Aggregicoccus sp. 17bor-14: one gene and its partner. The protein of the gene in region 1 interacts with the protein of each later gene in a pairwise test. Links are inferred from orthologs where the notes say so. Each region holds a gene or a part of one and is shown in the gene's direction. Other genes may lie near its edges.

Region 1 (7,735 bases):
GCGCGGGCGCGCGCCGGGCGATCCACCGCTTGAGGCCCCACTGCTGCACGATGGTGAGCAGGTTGTTGGTGAAGATGTAGAGCGAGAGGCCCGCGGGGTACTGCATCAGCGAGAAGGTGAAGACGATGGGGACCACCCAGGTCATGATCCGCGCCTGGGCCGCGTCCATCATCTGCGGCTGCAGCTTCTGGGTGATGATCATCGTCACGCCGAGCGCGAGCGGCAGCAGGTAGGTGGGGTCCTTGTAGGTGAGGTCGCGCCACACCGGGCCGACGAAGGGCTCCCAGTAGATGTCGAAGCTGTTGCGCAGGGCGGTGAAGAGCGCGATCCACACCGGCATCTGGATAAGCATCGGGAGGCAGCCGCCCAGGGGGTTCACCTTGCCCTCCTGGTAGAGCTTCATCATCTCCAGGTTCTGCCGCTCGCGGTCGCTCGCGTACTTCTTGCGGATCTCGTCCATGCGCGGCTGCAGCTTCTTCATCCCCTCCATGGCGACCATGGACTTGTGGGTGAGCGGCAGCAGCACGAGCTTCACCAGCACGGTGAGCAGGATGATGGCGACGCCCCAGTTGCCGGCGATGCCGTGGAAGAACTTGAGGATGATGAGCAGCAGGTTGGCGATGACCGCCCAGAGGCCCAGGTTGATGGTCTTCTCGAGCGGCGGGTGCACGCTGCCCGCGGCCCCGGCGACGCCCAGGCCCACGGCCTTGAGCAGGTCCGGGTCCTTGGGCCCGAGGTAGGCGCCGAAGGGCAGCTGCACCTCCTGGCCCGGTGCCACGCTGAGCGGGAAGGCCACCTCCACCGTGCGCTTGTCCGCCGTGGCGCTCAGCACGCAGCGCCCGTCGCGCGCGCCGCCGGTGGGGTAGAGCGCGGAGAGGAAGTACTGCTGGTTGATGCCGAAGTAGGCCACCTTGCCCACGCCGTCCGCGGGCTTGAACTCCTTGCCCGGGTGCAGGTCGTGCGCGTCGTCACCGACGAAGCAGGTGGGCAGGCTCTGGTTGCCCACGCCGCCGAAGAAGGAGGGGGCGTGCTCGAACTCCGGGTCGATGGCGCGGTTGTGGTGCATCACCAGCTCGCCCTGCTGCGGCTGCGCGGAGACGTTCTTCACCGTCACCACGTACGAGAGCTCGAAGCCCTCCTTCGGCCAGGTGAGGCGCTTGGTCAGCTCCCACGGCCCGCTGCGGCCGACGAAGGTCACGCCGTTGCCGCCCGCGTCCTCCTGCACCGCGTAGCGCGTCTGGGCGGGGAAGGGCTGGGCGCCGGTGATGGAGACGCTGAAGGGCAGGGGCTCGCCGGCGACCGGGTGGGCGAGGTTCATCTGCGGCGCGTCGATCTTGTGGGTGCCGAACAGCAGCCCGAAGCCCTCGCGCACGCTGGTGTTCTGCTGCTCGCGCATCTTGGGGCCCTCGAGCTCCGCGAAGGTGAGCCCCGCGCCCTCCGAGCTGAAGCGGTAGCGGGCGGTCTCGCGGGCGCGCTCCACCGTGCGCACCGGGGGCGCGTCGGCGGAGGGCGCGGCCACCTGGGCGCCCGTGCCCGGAGCGGGCACGGCGGCGGTCGCGGCCGGGGCGGCGGTGCCGGCATCGGCGGTGGCGGTGGCGCTCGTCGCGCCGGGCGTGGGCGCGGGCGGCTTGGGCCCGAACAGCTGCCAGGCGGCGATGACGGCGAAGGACAGCGCGAGCGCGGTCATCAGGCGCCGCTGCGACTCGTTGGACTGGGGGTTCAGCGGGTCGTTCATGGTCTCGGGTCTCGGGGGGCCTCCCGGCGCGGGCTGCGCGCGCGGGCGGCGGGGGAGGGGAGGCGGGGTCAGGCGCCCGTCAGGGCACCGGGTCGAGCCCACCGGGGTGGAAGGGGTGGCAGCGCAGCAGGCGGCGCACGGTGAGCCAGAGGCCGCGCAGGCCGCCGTGGCGCTCGAGCGCCTGCAGCGCGTACGCGGAGCAGGTGGGGTGGAAGCGGCAGGTGTTGGGCGGCAGCAGGCGCGAGAGCGTCGCCCGGTAGAGCCGGATGGGCAGCGCGAGGAGGAAGGCGAGCGGGCTCATGCACACAGGGCTCCGGGCGCGAGGCCTAGCGCGGGGTCCCGTCCTCCGGGGAGGGCGGCGGCGGCGCACTGCTGCTGCTGGCGTTGCTGCTGCTGCTTCGAGCGGCGTTGCTGGCGCTGCCGGCGGCGCGGGGCATGCCGGGCAGCTTCGGGATGCGGCGCTCGAGCTGGTCGAAGGCGCGCGTGAGCTCGGCGAGCCCCGCGTCCTTCGCGGAGGTGCGCGCCACGAGCACCACGTCCACTCCGAGGGGCCAGCGCGCGCGGCGCTTGCGGTACAGCTCGCGCATGAGGCGCCGCAGCCGCGCCCGCACCACCGCATTGCCCACCTTGCTGCTCACGGTGAGGCCGATGCGGGTGTAGGGGCGGCCATTGCGGCGCACGAGGGCGAGCAGCGGGTCCGCGGACACCTTCTGCCCCCCCTCCTGCACCTGGAGGAACTCGCGCCGCTTGCGCAGGCGCTGCGCCTTCGGGAAGCGCTCGGACGGCCGGGCCTGCGGGAGCTCCTCGGCCGACACGCTGCGGGCCTACTTCTTGGCGGCGGAGACCACGAGCCGCTTGCGGCCCTTCGCCCGGCGGCGCTTGAGGACGTCCTGCCCGGCCCGGGTGGAGTTCCGCTTGCGGAACCCGTGCTTGCGGTTGCGCTTGATCTTCGACGGCTGGTACGTGCGCTTGGACACGGCGAATGCTCCTGACGGCAAGGTGCCCAACGCCCGCGGAACTGCGCGCGCGAACACCCATCAAAGAAAAGGCGGCGCTCGTAACCCGATCTCCCACTCAAGTCAACGTCCTGCCGCACGCGGGGCGCCGGAGCCGCCCTTCCTGCCTGCCTGGCAGATCGGTCTGGATCACCCGCACGCGGAGTCAAGTTCTCCGCACCGTCACTAGGGCTTGGGGGGCGGGCCGGCCGGGGCCACAACCCCTTCCGCGCGGCACGCCCGTTGCCGATCGAAAACAGGGGGCGAAGTGGGCGAAAGTCCTGTGCTTCCGGCCGGGAACTTGATCGCCCAGGAGGCGTTTGTTAGCACGGCCGCTCGCCCGCAGAGCCACCCGCCGCGCCCGCGTACCCCTCCCGTGACCGCCCTCGCCGAAGCCGCCTCCATGCCCCTAAGTGCAGAGAATACCTGGGCTCTCGCCCTGGATTCGATCCGCCACGAGGGCAAGACCTACGCGCTCACCTGGCTGGAGCGGATGCGCCCGCTGGAGGTGCGCGAGAACGCGCTCGTGCTCGGCGTCCCGGACCGCTTCTTCCGCGACTGGGTGGACGACCACTACCGCGCGCTGCTCGAGGGCACGCTCGCGCGCGTCGCCGAGGGGCTGCAGCGCGTGGCCTACGAGGTGGTGGAGGTGGCGGCCGTGCCCGAGGCGCTCGTACCCGCACCGGGAGTTCAAGGCGCAGCCCGCGGCGCGCCGCTCGCGCGGCCTCCGCGGCTCAACCCGCGCTTCACCTTCTCTACCTACGTGGTGGCGGACAGCAACCAGCTGCCCGCGGCCGCCGCGGCCGCCGTGGCGGATGCGCCGGGGCGGGCCTACAACCCGCTCTTCATCTACGGCGGCACCGGCCTGGGCAAGACGCACCTCTTGCACGCGGTGGGCAACCGCGTGTTCGAGCGCGACCCGAGCGCGCGCATCGTCTACCTCTCCAGCGAGCAGTTCACGAACGAGTTCGTGGAGAGCGTGCGCGACCACCGGATGACGGACTTCCGGCGCAAGTTCCGCGAGGAGTGCGACCTGCTCCTCATCGACGACGTGCAGTTCCTCGGCAAGCGCGAGGAGACGCAGAAGGAGTTCTTCTACACCTTCAACACCCTGCACGAGATGGGCAAGGGCATCGTGCTCACCAGCGACACGGTGCCCGCGGAGATCCCAGGCCTCGAGGACCGGCTGCGCAGCCGCTTCGCGATGGGCCTCATCACGGACATCCAGGAGCCCAACTACGAGACGCGCGTCGCCATCCTCAAGAAGAAGGCCGAGGCGGACGGCTTCCGCGTCCCGGACGGGGTGTGCCACTTCATCGCCAAGAACGTGCACAAGAACGTGCGCGAGCTGGAGGGCGCGCTCGTCAAGGTGAGCGCGGTGCACTCGCTCACGGGTCAGGCCGTCACGGAGGAGTTCGCCGCGCACGTGCTCAAGGACCTGCTGCCCGCGAACCGCCCGCTGGACGTGGAGACCATCCAGCGCGAGGTGGCCCGCTACTACCGCGTGGCCGCGGAGGCGCTGAAGGAGGACCGGCGGCACAAGGCGCTCGCCCATGCGCGCCAGGTGGCCATGTACCTGAGCCGCCGCCTCACCAAGTGCAGCTTCCCGGAGATCGGCGTGCACTTCGCCAAGGACCACTCCACCGTCATCTCCGCGGTGCGCAAGGTGGAGCGCCTGCGCGACACCGACCCCGCGGTGAAGCGCGAGCTCGACGAGCTCGAGGGCAAGCTCGGCTCGCACTGAGTCCGTGTCCTCCCTCTCCCCCAGGGAGAGGGTCGGGGTGAGGGTGCCGGGTTCCCCGCTGCGCGCCCCCGCAAAGCGCCTTTACGCGCGGCTCGCCGAAATTCGGTCACCCTGCGGCGTGCGCGCTCCGCCCACACCTGCAGCGGCCCTTTCCGCTCCGCCGGATTGACTCGCCAGTCAATCTCGCAACTTCCGCTCGCCCCACGGTGCGGGACACGCGCCGCGGCCCCTCCCGCCGTTGAACTGCTTTCGGTCAGGCGCCGCTGTGGGTGCGGGTCGCTCACGCGCCGCGTCGTCCTCTGACGGAGGCCTCATGACGCGCAATGGCACGGACGCTGCTCAGGCCCCGCCCCCGGCGTGCTGCGCGCGGGCCTCCAAACCGCACGTGGTGGACGCCCTGACGTGATGCTCCCCACCCGCTGCCGAAGGACCGTCCCATGAATCTGTCGCGCTCCACCCTTGCTGCCGCCGCCGCTGCGGCGCTCGCCCTCGCGGCGTGCGGGGACCCCGAGGACTCCGCTCCTGCCGAGGACACTGCCACCCCCACCGCCGTGAACCCCGAGGCGGGCCGCACCCCGCAGGCGCTGGACCCGCTCTTCGAGAGCGCGGCGGCCGAGTACAACGTGCCCTCGGAGCTGCTCAAGGCCATCGGCTACGCGGAGACGCGCTGGGAGATGGTGAGGGGCGAGGTGGAGTTCGAGGGGCGCCCTGCGGCCTTCGGCATCCTCGCGCTGCGCGGCGAGCAGCTGGAGAAGGGCGCCGCGCTCGCGGGCGTCAGCGTGGAGGCGGCGAAGACGGACGCGCTCTCGCACCTGCGCGCCGGCGCCGCGCTGCTGAGCGCGTATGCGGACGAGCTGGGCGTGGACCGCGCGGACCTGGGCGCGTGGGCGCCCGCGGCGGTGCGCCTGAGCGGCATCGAGAACGAGGAGGCGCGCTCCGAGTACGTGCACAACGAGGTGTACCGCGCGCTGCGCGACGGAGCGATGGCCACCACCCCCGCGGGCGAGGTGGCGGTGAGCCTGCTGCCGCGCGAGGTGCAGGCGAAGTACGAGCGCAGCGTGCGCGCGATGACCGCGGGCCCCGACTACGCGGCCTCCATCTGGCGCCCCAGCCCCAACTACAACAGCCGCCCGGCCGGTGACATCGGCGACCCGGCGTTCATCGTCATCCACACCTGCGAGGGCAGCTACTCGAGCTGCTGGAGCTGGCTCGTCAACTCGGCCTCCCAGGTGAGCGCGCACTACGTGGTGAACGAGAGCGGCTCGGAGATCAGCCAGCTGGTGCGCGAGGCGAACCGCGCCTGGCACGTGGGCGCGAGCTACGACTGCAGCCTCAACTCCAGCGTGGAGTGCTGGCGCAACGGCTACTCGGTGAACCACTTCGCGGTGGGCATCGAGCACGGCGGCTACGCGAGCCAGACCTCCTTCCCCGCGGGGCAGATCGACGCGAGCGCGAAGCTCTCCTGCGACATCTCCAAGGGCCAGGCGATTCCCCGCGACCGCTACCACATCGTGGGCCACGGCAAGCTGCAGCCCGCGAGCCGCACCGACCCGGGCCCCAACTGGCCGTGGACGGACTACCTCAACCGCATCAACAGCTACTGCGGCAGCACCACCTCCACCTCGTTCGTGGTGGACAGCAACAACGCGAACAACGACAGCGCCAAGGCGCGCATCGAGGTCTCGGGCAACTGGACCAGCACCTCGAGCACCGCGGGCTACTACGGCAGCGGCTACTACTACGCGAGCACCGCAGCCATCAGCGACCCGGCCACCTTCTGGTTCTACCTGCCGGCCGCCGGGACGAAGACCATCGATGCGTGGTGGACCGCCGGGACCAACCGCGCCGCGGCCGCGCCCTTCATCATCTACAATGCGGCGGGCACCAAGCTGGCCACCGTGAGCAAGGACCAGCGCGTCAACGGCAGCCAGTGGAACGCGCTGGGCACCTGGAGCTTCAGCGCGGGCTGGAACAAGGTGCAGCTGAGCCGCTGGACCACGGACGGCTCGGTGGTCATCGCGGACGCGGTGCGCATCCGCTAGGAGTCTCATGCATACTGCCTCCCCGGACAGGCCGCTCCGCCGCACCGTGCGCCCGGGCGCGCTGCTCGCCCTCGTGCTCACCGTGGCCGGCGGCTGCACGCAGCGCGGCTGCGGCGGAGCAGGCCCGTCCGTGGAGGCGCTCCCCCTCGCCGAGCGCCGGGCCATCCCCGGCGCCCTCGCCTTCGTCTCCGAGCGCGGCGGGAACAAGGACGTGTGGCTCGTCACCCCCGCGGGCGAGGAGCGCCCGCTCACCCGCGGCCCCGCGGACGAGTACCCCGCGGCGGTGCGCCCGGATGGACGCGCGCTCGCCATTGCCGCCGCGCGCGAGGAGAAGGGCGTGCACCTGGAGCAGCTGATGCTGCTCTCGCTCGAGCCCGGCGCGACGCACGAGCCCGAGCCGCTCTCGCGCCCCAGCGCCCGCTCGCGCGCGCCCAGCTGGGGGCCGGATGGCACCTGGCTCGTGGCCGAGTCGGATGCCACGGGCTTCAGCGACCTGGTGCAGCTGCGCGTGGGGAGCCCCGGGGAGGGGATCGCGGGGGGGAGCACGCCTGCGCCGCGCCGCCTCACCGAGGTGCGCGAGGGCGCCTTCGAGCCGGCGGTGAGCCCGGCTGGAAAGCAGCTCGCGTTCGTCTCCAGCCACGAGGGAGACCCCGAGCTGTACGTGATGGACCTCGCGGGCGGCCCACCGCGCCGCCTCACGTTCTTCCACCTGGAGGACGTGTCTCCGGCGTGGAGCCCGGACGGGCGCTGGCTCGCGTTCCTCAGCAACCGCGAGGGGCGCGACCGCGTCTTCGTGGTGCGCCCGGACGGTACGGACCTGCGCGCGGCGAGCGGCGCGCAGACGCACGGGGACGAGCGCGACCTCGCGTGGCGTCCGGACTCGCGCGCGATTGCCTTCGCCGAGCGCACCAGCGCGGACACGACGCGGCTGTGGCTCGCGCCTCTCGAGGGCGGCGTGCCCACGCAGCTCACGGATGGCAAGTCGCGCGACGACAGCCCGGCGTGGAGCCCGGACGGGCGCTACCTCGCGTTCGTGTCCAGCCGCACCGGGGACGACGAGCTCTTCCTCATGCGCGCGGATGGCAGCGCCCCCACGCAGCTCACCCACGCGAAGGGCGCGGACTGGCTGCCGCGCTGGGTGCTGCCGGCGCAACCTCGCGTCTCTGCTTCCTCGCCGTGAGCAGTGGCCCCTCTCCCCTGGGAGGGGAAAGGGTGGGGG
Region 2 (5,362 bases), on another replicon or contig:
CACCAGCGCGAGGTGGCGGTGGCCATCAAGCGCGCCCGCGGCATCGCGCTCATCCCCTACAACGCGCTGGTCGGCTAGCCCGCCCGCCCTTTCGGGAAGAATCGAGAACGAACATGAAGGTCATTCTTCGAGAGGACATCGACAACCTCGGCAAGTCCGGCGAGCTCGTCACGGTCAAGGACGGCTTCGGCCGCAACTACCTCCTGCCCCGCAAGCTGGCGGTGCTCGCCAGCGAGCAGAACCTGCGCCAGCTGCAGCACGAGCAGGCCGTGCAGAGCGCGCGCAGCGCCAAGCTGCGCGCCGGTGCGGAGGAGCAGGCCAAGAAGGTCGGCGCCGTCGCCGTCACCCTGCGCCGCAAGGTGGGTGAGCAGGACAAGCTGTTCGGCTCCGTCACGGCGCTGGACATCGCCGAGGCGCTCGCCGCCGCCGGCCAGAAGGTGGACCGCCGTCACATCCACCTGCCCGAGCCGATCAAGACCCTGGGCAAGCACACCGTGGAGCTGCGCCTGCACCGCGACGTGACCGCCAAGATCAACGTCGAGGTCGCGCCCGAGGCCTAGCGCCTCGCGCCGCACACCGCTTCGAGCGAGGGCCGTCCCGGGAGACCGGGGCGGCCTTCGTGCTTTCAGGGGCTTGCAGCGTCCTGCAGCCGCAGGCAGCCCCCTAGGGTGCAGGGGTCGCTCGCCCCGGCTACACTGGGAGGCTGCCATGCAGAACTTGAATGTGCTCGACGGGGGCCGGGAGGGGCGGCGGGTCCACGAGGATCTCGCCGCGGAGCGCGCGGTGCTGGGCGCCGTGCTCCAGGACAACACGCTCATCTCGGACATCGCCGAGGTCGTCCACCCGGACGACTTCAGCCACCCCGCGCACGCGCAGATCTTCGCGGCGATGCTCGGCCTGGACGGCAGCGCGCGCCAGGTGGACCACCTCACGCTCGCCGAGGAGCTGAAGACGCGCGGGCAGCTGTCCCACGTGGGCGGCCCCAGCTACCTGATGGGGCTGGACCAGGTGGTGCCGCTCGCCTCCAACGCCACCCAGTACGCGCACATCGTCAAGGACCAGGCCCTGCGCCGGCGCCTCGCGGGCGTGGGCAAGGAGATCCAGGACCTCGCCAGCACGGACACCGGCGACCTCGAGGTGCTGCTCGACGAGGCGGAGCGCAAGGTGTTCCTCCTCGCGGAGAAGAAGCGCGAGGGCGACCTGCTGCCCGTCTCCGCGCTGATGGAGAAGACGCTCGACCTGCTGGACAAGATGAAGGCGGCCGCCACGGGCGTGACCGGCCTCTCCACCGGCTTCGTCGACCTGGACATGCAGCTCACGGGTCTGCACGGCGGCGAGCTCATCATCCTCGCGGCGCGCCCCGGCATCGGGAAGACCTCCTTCGCGATGAACATCGCCACCAACGCGGCCCTCAAGGAGAACCGCGCGGTGGCCATCTTCAGCCTCGAAATGCCCTCGGACCAGCTGCTCATGCGCCTGCTCGCCTCGAGCGCGCGCGTGGACATGAAGAAGCTGCGCGGCGGGCGCCTCACCCCGCACGACGAGGAGAAGTTCCAGGAGATGGCGGGCGCGCTCTACAACGCGCCGCTCTACATCGACGACTCGGGCGGCCTGTCCCCCTTCGACCTGCGCGCCAAGGCGCGCCGCCTGAAGCAGAAGGACGACCGGCTGGGCCTCATCATCATCGACTACCTCCAGCTCATGCACCAGAAGGGCAAGGTGGAGAGCCGCCAGCTGGAGGTCTCCGAGATCAGCCGCTCGCTCAAGCAGCTGGCCAAGGAGCTGGAGGTGCCGATCATCGCGCTCAGCCAGCTCAACCGTAAGGTGGAGGAGCGCAAGGGCGGCAAGCCCATGCTCTCGGACCTGCGCGAGTCGGGCTCCATCGAGCAGGACGCGGACGTGGTGATGTTCATCCACCGCGAGGACCCGCCCGAGGGCGAGGAGGCCGCCCCCCGCTCCTCCACCGCCATCCCGGTGGAGCTCGTGGTGGCCAAGCAGCGCAACGGTCCCATCGGCAGCGTGGACCTGGTCTTCCTCGCGGAGTTCACCCGCTTCGAGAGCCGGGCGAAGGGGGACTTCCAGTGACCGAGGGCGGTACCCCCGCGCCGCCCGCTCCGGGCGCAGGCCGGCTCATCCTCGTGGTGGACGACGACGCGGTCACCTGCGCGCTCCTGCGCGACCTGTGCGGCGCGCTGGGCCACGAGGTGGCGGTGGCGGGAGACGGCGAGGAGGCGCTCGCGCGCGTCGCCGAGCGCAAGCCGGACCTCGTCCTCCTGGACCTGATGATGCCCCGGCGAGACGGCTTCGGCGTGCTGCAGGCCCTGCGCTCGGCCGAGGCCACGCGGGGGCTGCCCGTCATCGTGCTCACCGCCATGGGGGACATGGACGGGAAGATCCGCGGCATGGAGCTGGGGGCGGACGACTACGTCACCAAGCCCTTCAAGCTCACCGAGCTGCAGGCGCGCATTCACGCAGCCCTCACCGTGCGCGACTACCGCGAGCGGCTCGCCGCGGCCGAGGAGGAGCTGAGCCTCCTGCGCGCCATCGACCCGCTCACCGGCGCGGGCACCTTCGCGCAGCTGAAGGTCAGCCTGGACGCGGAGGTGGCGCGCTCGCGGCGCTACGGGCGCCCCGCGGCGCTCCTGCTCTTCGGGCTCGAGGACTACGCCGGCCTGCGCCACGAGGTGGGGCGCGTGGCCTGCGACCAGCTGCTCGCGGACCTCGCCCACGCGGTGCGCACGCTCTTTCGCGGCGCGGACCGGCTCTTCCGCACGGACGTGGAGGAGTTCATCGTCCTGCTGCCGGAGACGGACCTCGCCGGCGCACGCGTGGCCGCCGAGCGCCTGGAGGCGCGCGCCCGCGAGCTGAGCGCGGAGGGCCCCAACGGCCCCGTGGCCGCCTCCCTGCGGGTGGCCTGCGCCGTGTTCCCCCACCCGAACGTGCACTCGGGCGAGGACCTGCTGCGCGAGGCGAACCGCCACTTCGTGGCCCTGCGCGCGCGCTCGGCCTCCTAGCCTTTCCCAGCGCCCCCGAAACGACGACGCCCTCCCCTTCCGCAGCGGAAAGAGGAGGGCGTCTTCGCTTGCCGTGGGGCCCGTCTCGCGGCCCCACGGCGGAGGGTGCACTGCGCGCTAGCCGATGGGCGTCACGCAGGCGCACACGGTAGTGCGGTTGTCGAACACCTGGCCGCTGGGGCAGCCCGCGACCGGAGCCTTGCAGATGCAGGTGTTGGTCGTAGCGGTGTCGCACGAGAGCTTGCCCTGGCAGTGGTCCGGATCGTTCGGGTCGTACTTCGGATCCTCGAAGCACGGCGCCTTGCCGTCCGGGTCGCTCTTACCGTCCACCCAGTAGCGGTACGAGACGGCCGCGTTGCCCGTGCCCGTCGAGGCGGGGCGGCAGGCGCCGTAGAACGAGAGCGTCTTGCTCACGCCGTTGACGTCGAAGCCGTTCACGCGGCTGCGAGGCAGGTCCGTGTTGCTGGGGCAGGCGGTGGGGTTGGTCACGCTCTCCAGGCCCACGCGCACCGAGGCACCGATGGGCGGCTTGGCGAGCTTGTAGCCCGCGGCCGCGATGGTGCTGTCCACGATGCCGTTGATCGTCGCGGTGATGTTCGCCGCATCGCGGATGCTGCCCACCACGCCGCTGGTCTGCGCGATGACGTCAGCATGGCGCGGATTGGTGTTGTCCTCCTGGGAGTCACAGCGAGCGCCGTCCGGCGGGCAGATGATGCCGTGCACCGCGATGGACTGGTTGGCGGGGTTACCGGTCTGGAAGAAGGTGTTGAAGGCCGCCACCGAATCCGTGGACTGGTCGCGCGTATCGGTCAGCAGCACCACCACCGGGATGGCGTCCGGGCGCGCCTTCTGAGCACCGGTAGCGACGCTCCCGCAAGAAAATTTCAGGCCCTCGCGCGCCGCATCCAATGACTTTTCGGTGGGAGTGCCATCGATATTTACCCAACACTCGGTGTTCGCGGAGCACGTGGTGTTCGCGAGGGTGCTGCTGATGGGCGCGCACTTGCCAATGCCCGTGTCACAGAGCGTGCCACCGGTGCACTGCGAGTTGGAGGTGCAGCTGGTCGAGTTCGCCGTCCCGAGAACGACGCACATGTTAGTAGCCGAGGCGCAGTACGCCTTGGGCGTCAGCCACGCCTTGAACTGGTCGATGTTGGTCGTGTAGCCGCGGAAGACGTTCGTGTTGGGCTCACCCGACGTCGTGTACGAGGTCGTGACCATGCCGATGCGCCAGTCCAGCGAGGAGGCGCCCAGCTTCGCCGCCACGTCCGTGGCGGCCTTGGCGAGGAAGTCCTGTGAGGTCGCCATCGAGCCGCTGTCGTCCACGACGAAGAGGAAGTCCACCTTGCCGCGGCCCGTGACGAACGGCTCGCACTGCACCGAGTTGGTGTCCACGTACTGGGCGAGGCCCGTGCCGCCGGCCACGTCCTCGATGACGAGGCGTGACGGCAGCGATGCGTCATCGAAGCGAGCCGCGCTGCTGATCGCCAGCACCACGATCACGCTCTGGTTCGAGCGGTGCACGAACTCCGCCTGGATCTTGAACGGGCCGCTGATGCCCGCGGTACCGGTGAGGGCGCCGGCCCCCGAGCCCACCAGGGAGGTAGCCAGCGAGTTCGCGTAGGCGACGAGGTCCGTGGTCGCCGTCGACGCGTAGAACGCCTGCGTTGCCGCGGTGCCGTCCCAGGTTGTGAAGTTCTGGCGCGTGGACGGTGCACCGGCGCCGATGGTGGCGCGCAGGCCCTCCTCGTCCTTATCCGGCGTGGTCGAGGTGCCAACCTGGCCGGTCTTGTAGGCGATGAAGGCCACCTTGCTGTCCGGGTCGTAGCCGATGGTGCCCTTCACCGCGCTGCTCACGACCATGTCCTTGAGCTCCGCGTCCGAGAACGTGGAGGGCAGGCCCAGCGTCAGGTCCGGTGCGCTCAGCTTCTTCACCGTGACGGGCTTCAGGTTGTTGGTGCTGCACACCTGCGCCACGAGCGGGCTCGCGTCCCCCGACTTGCCGGGGTCGAGCTCGCCGGGGTCCACCTTACCGTTCTGGTTGCCGTCCTCGGCGCCGTCCTGCATCCCGTCGCCGTCGCTGTCCGCCTTCGTCGGGTCGCTCACCGTGGCCGGATCCGCATCTGCGACGAAGGTGGTGCAGCGCGAGGGCTCGAGGTTCTGCGTGACGCCACGCTCCACGCCGTCCGTGAGGCCGTCGCCGTCCGTGTCCAGCTTGGTGGGGTCGGTCTCGCCGGGGTCCACCGTGCCGTTGGCATTCTGGTCCTCGCCCTTCATGCTCCCCTGGCTCGGCCCGTCCAGCAGGCCGTCACAGTCGGTGTCGCGGCTGTTCGGGTCGGTCTCGCCCT

The links. The genes of interacting proteins can lie anywhere in the genome.
Region 2: the proteins of dnaA (region 1) and dnaB interact in binary tests that used the Escherichia coli proteins (3 or more experiments, as listed by UniProt). The link is inferred for Aggregicoccus sp. 17bor-14 from one-to-one orthologs.

The regions. Positions count from the first base shown.
Region 1 is NZ_VJZZ01000014.1:90,544-98,278, forward strand. Bases 2,488-5,290 are described here. They hold dnaA (chromosomal replication initiator protein DnaA), read left to right. Parts: upstream 2,488-3,106; coding sequence 3,107-4,474; downstream 4,475-5,290. Other genes in these bases: rnpA (ribonuclease P protein component), read right to left, coding at 2,488-2,550; rpmH (50S ribosomal protein L34), read right to left, coding at 2,560-2,712; FGE12_RS23775 (N-acetylmuramoyl-L-alanine amidase), read left to right, coding at 4,912-5,290. Outside these bases: membrane protein insertase YidC, read right to left, coding at 1-1,735; membrane protein insertion efficiency factor YidD, read right to left, coding at 1,815-2,036; more of rnpA, read right to left, coding at 2,062-2,487; more of FGE12_RS23775, read left to right, coding at 5,291-6,516; FGE12_RS23780 (PD40 domain-containing protein), read left to right, coding at 6,524-7,696. UniProt on the Escherichia coli protein: Plays an essential in the initiation and regulation of chromosomal replication. Binds in an ATP-dependent fashion to the origin of replication (oriC) to initiate formation of the DNA replication initiation complex once per cell cycle.
Region 2 is NZ_VJZZ01000004.1:187,996-193,357, forward strand. The notes cover bases 1-2,896. They hold dnaB (replicative DNA helicase), read left to right. Parts: upstream 1-708; coding sequence 709-2,085; downstream 2,086-2,896. Other genes in these bases: rpsR (30S ribosomal protein S18), read left to right, coding at 1-78; rplI (50S ribosomal protein L9), read left to right, coding at 114-560; FGE12_RS30910 (response regulator), read left to right, coding at 2,082-2,896. In the rest of the region: more of FGE12_RS30910, read left to right, coding at 2,897-3,014; adventurous gliding motility lipoprotein CglD, read right to left, coding at 3,132-5,362. UniProt on the Escherichia coli protein: The main replicative DNA helicase, it participates in initiation and elongation during chromosome replication. Travels ahead of the DNA replisome, separating dsDNA into templates for DNA synthesis.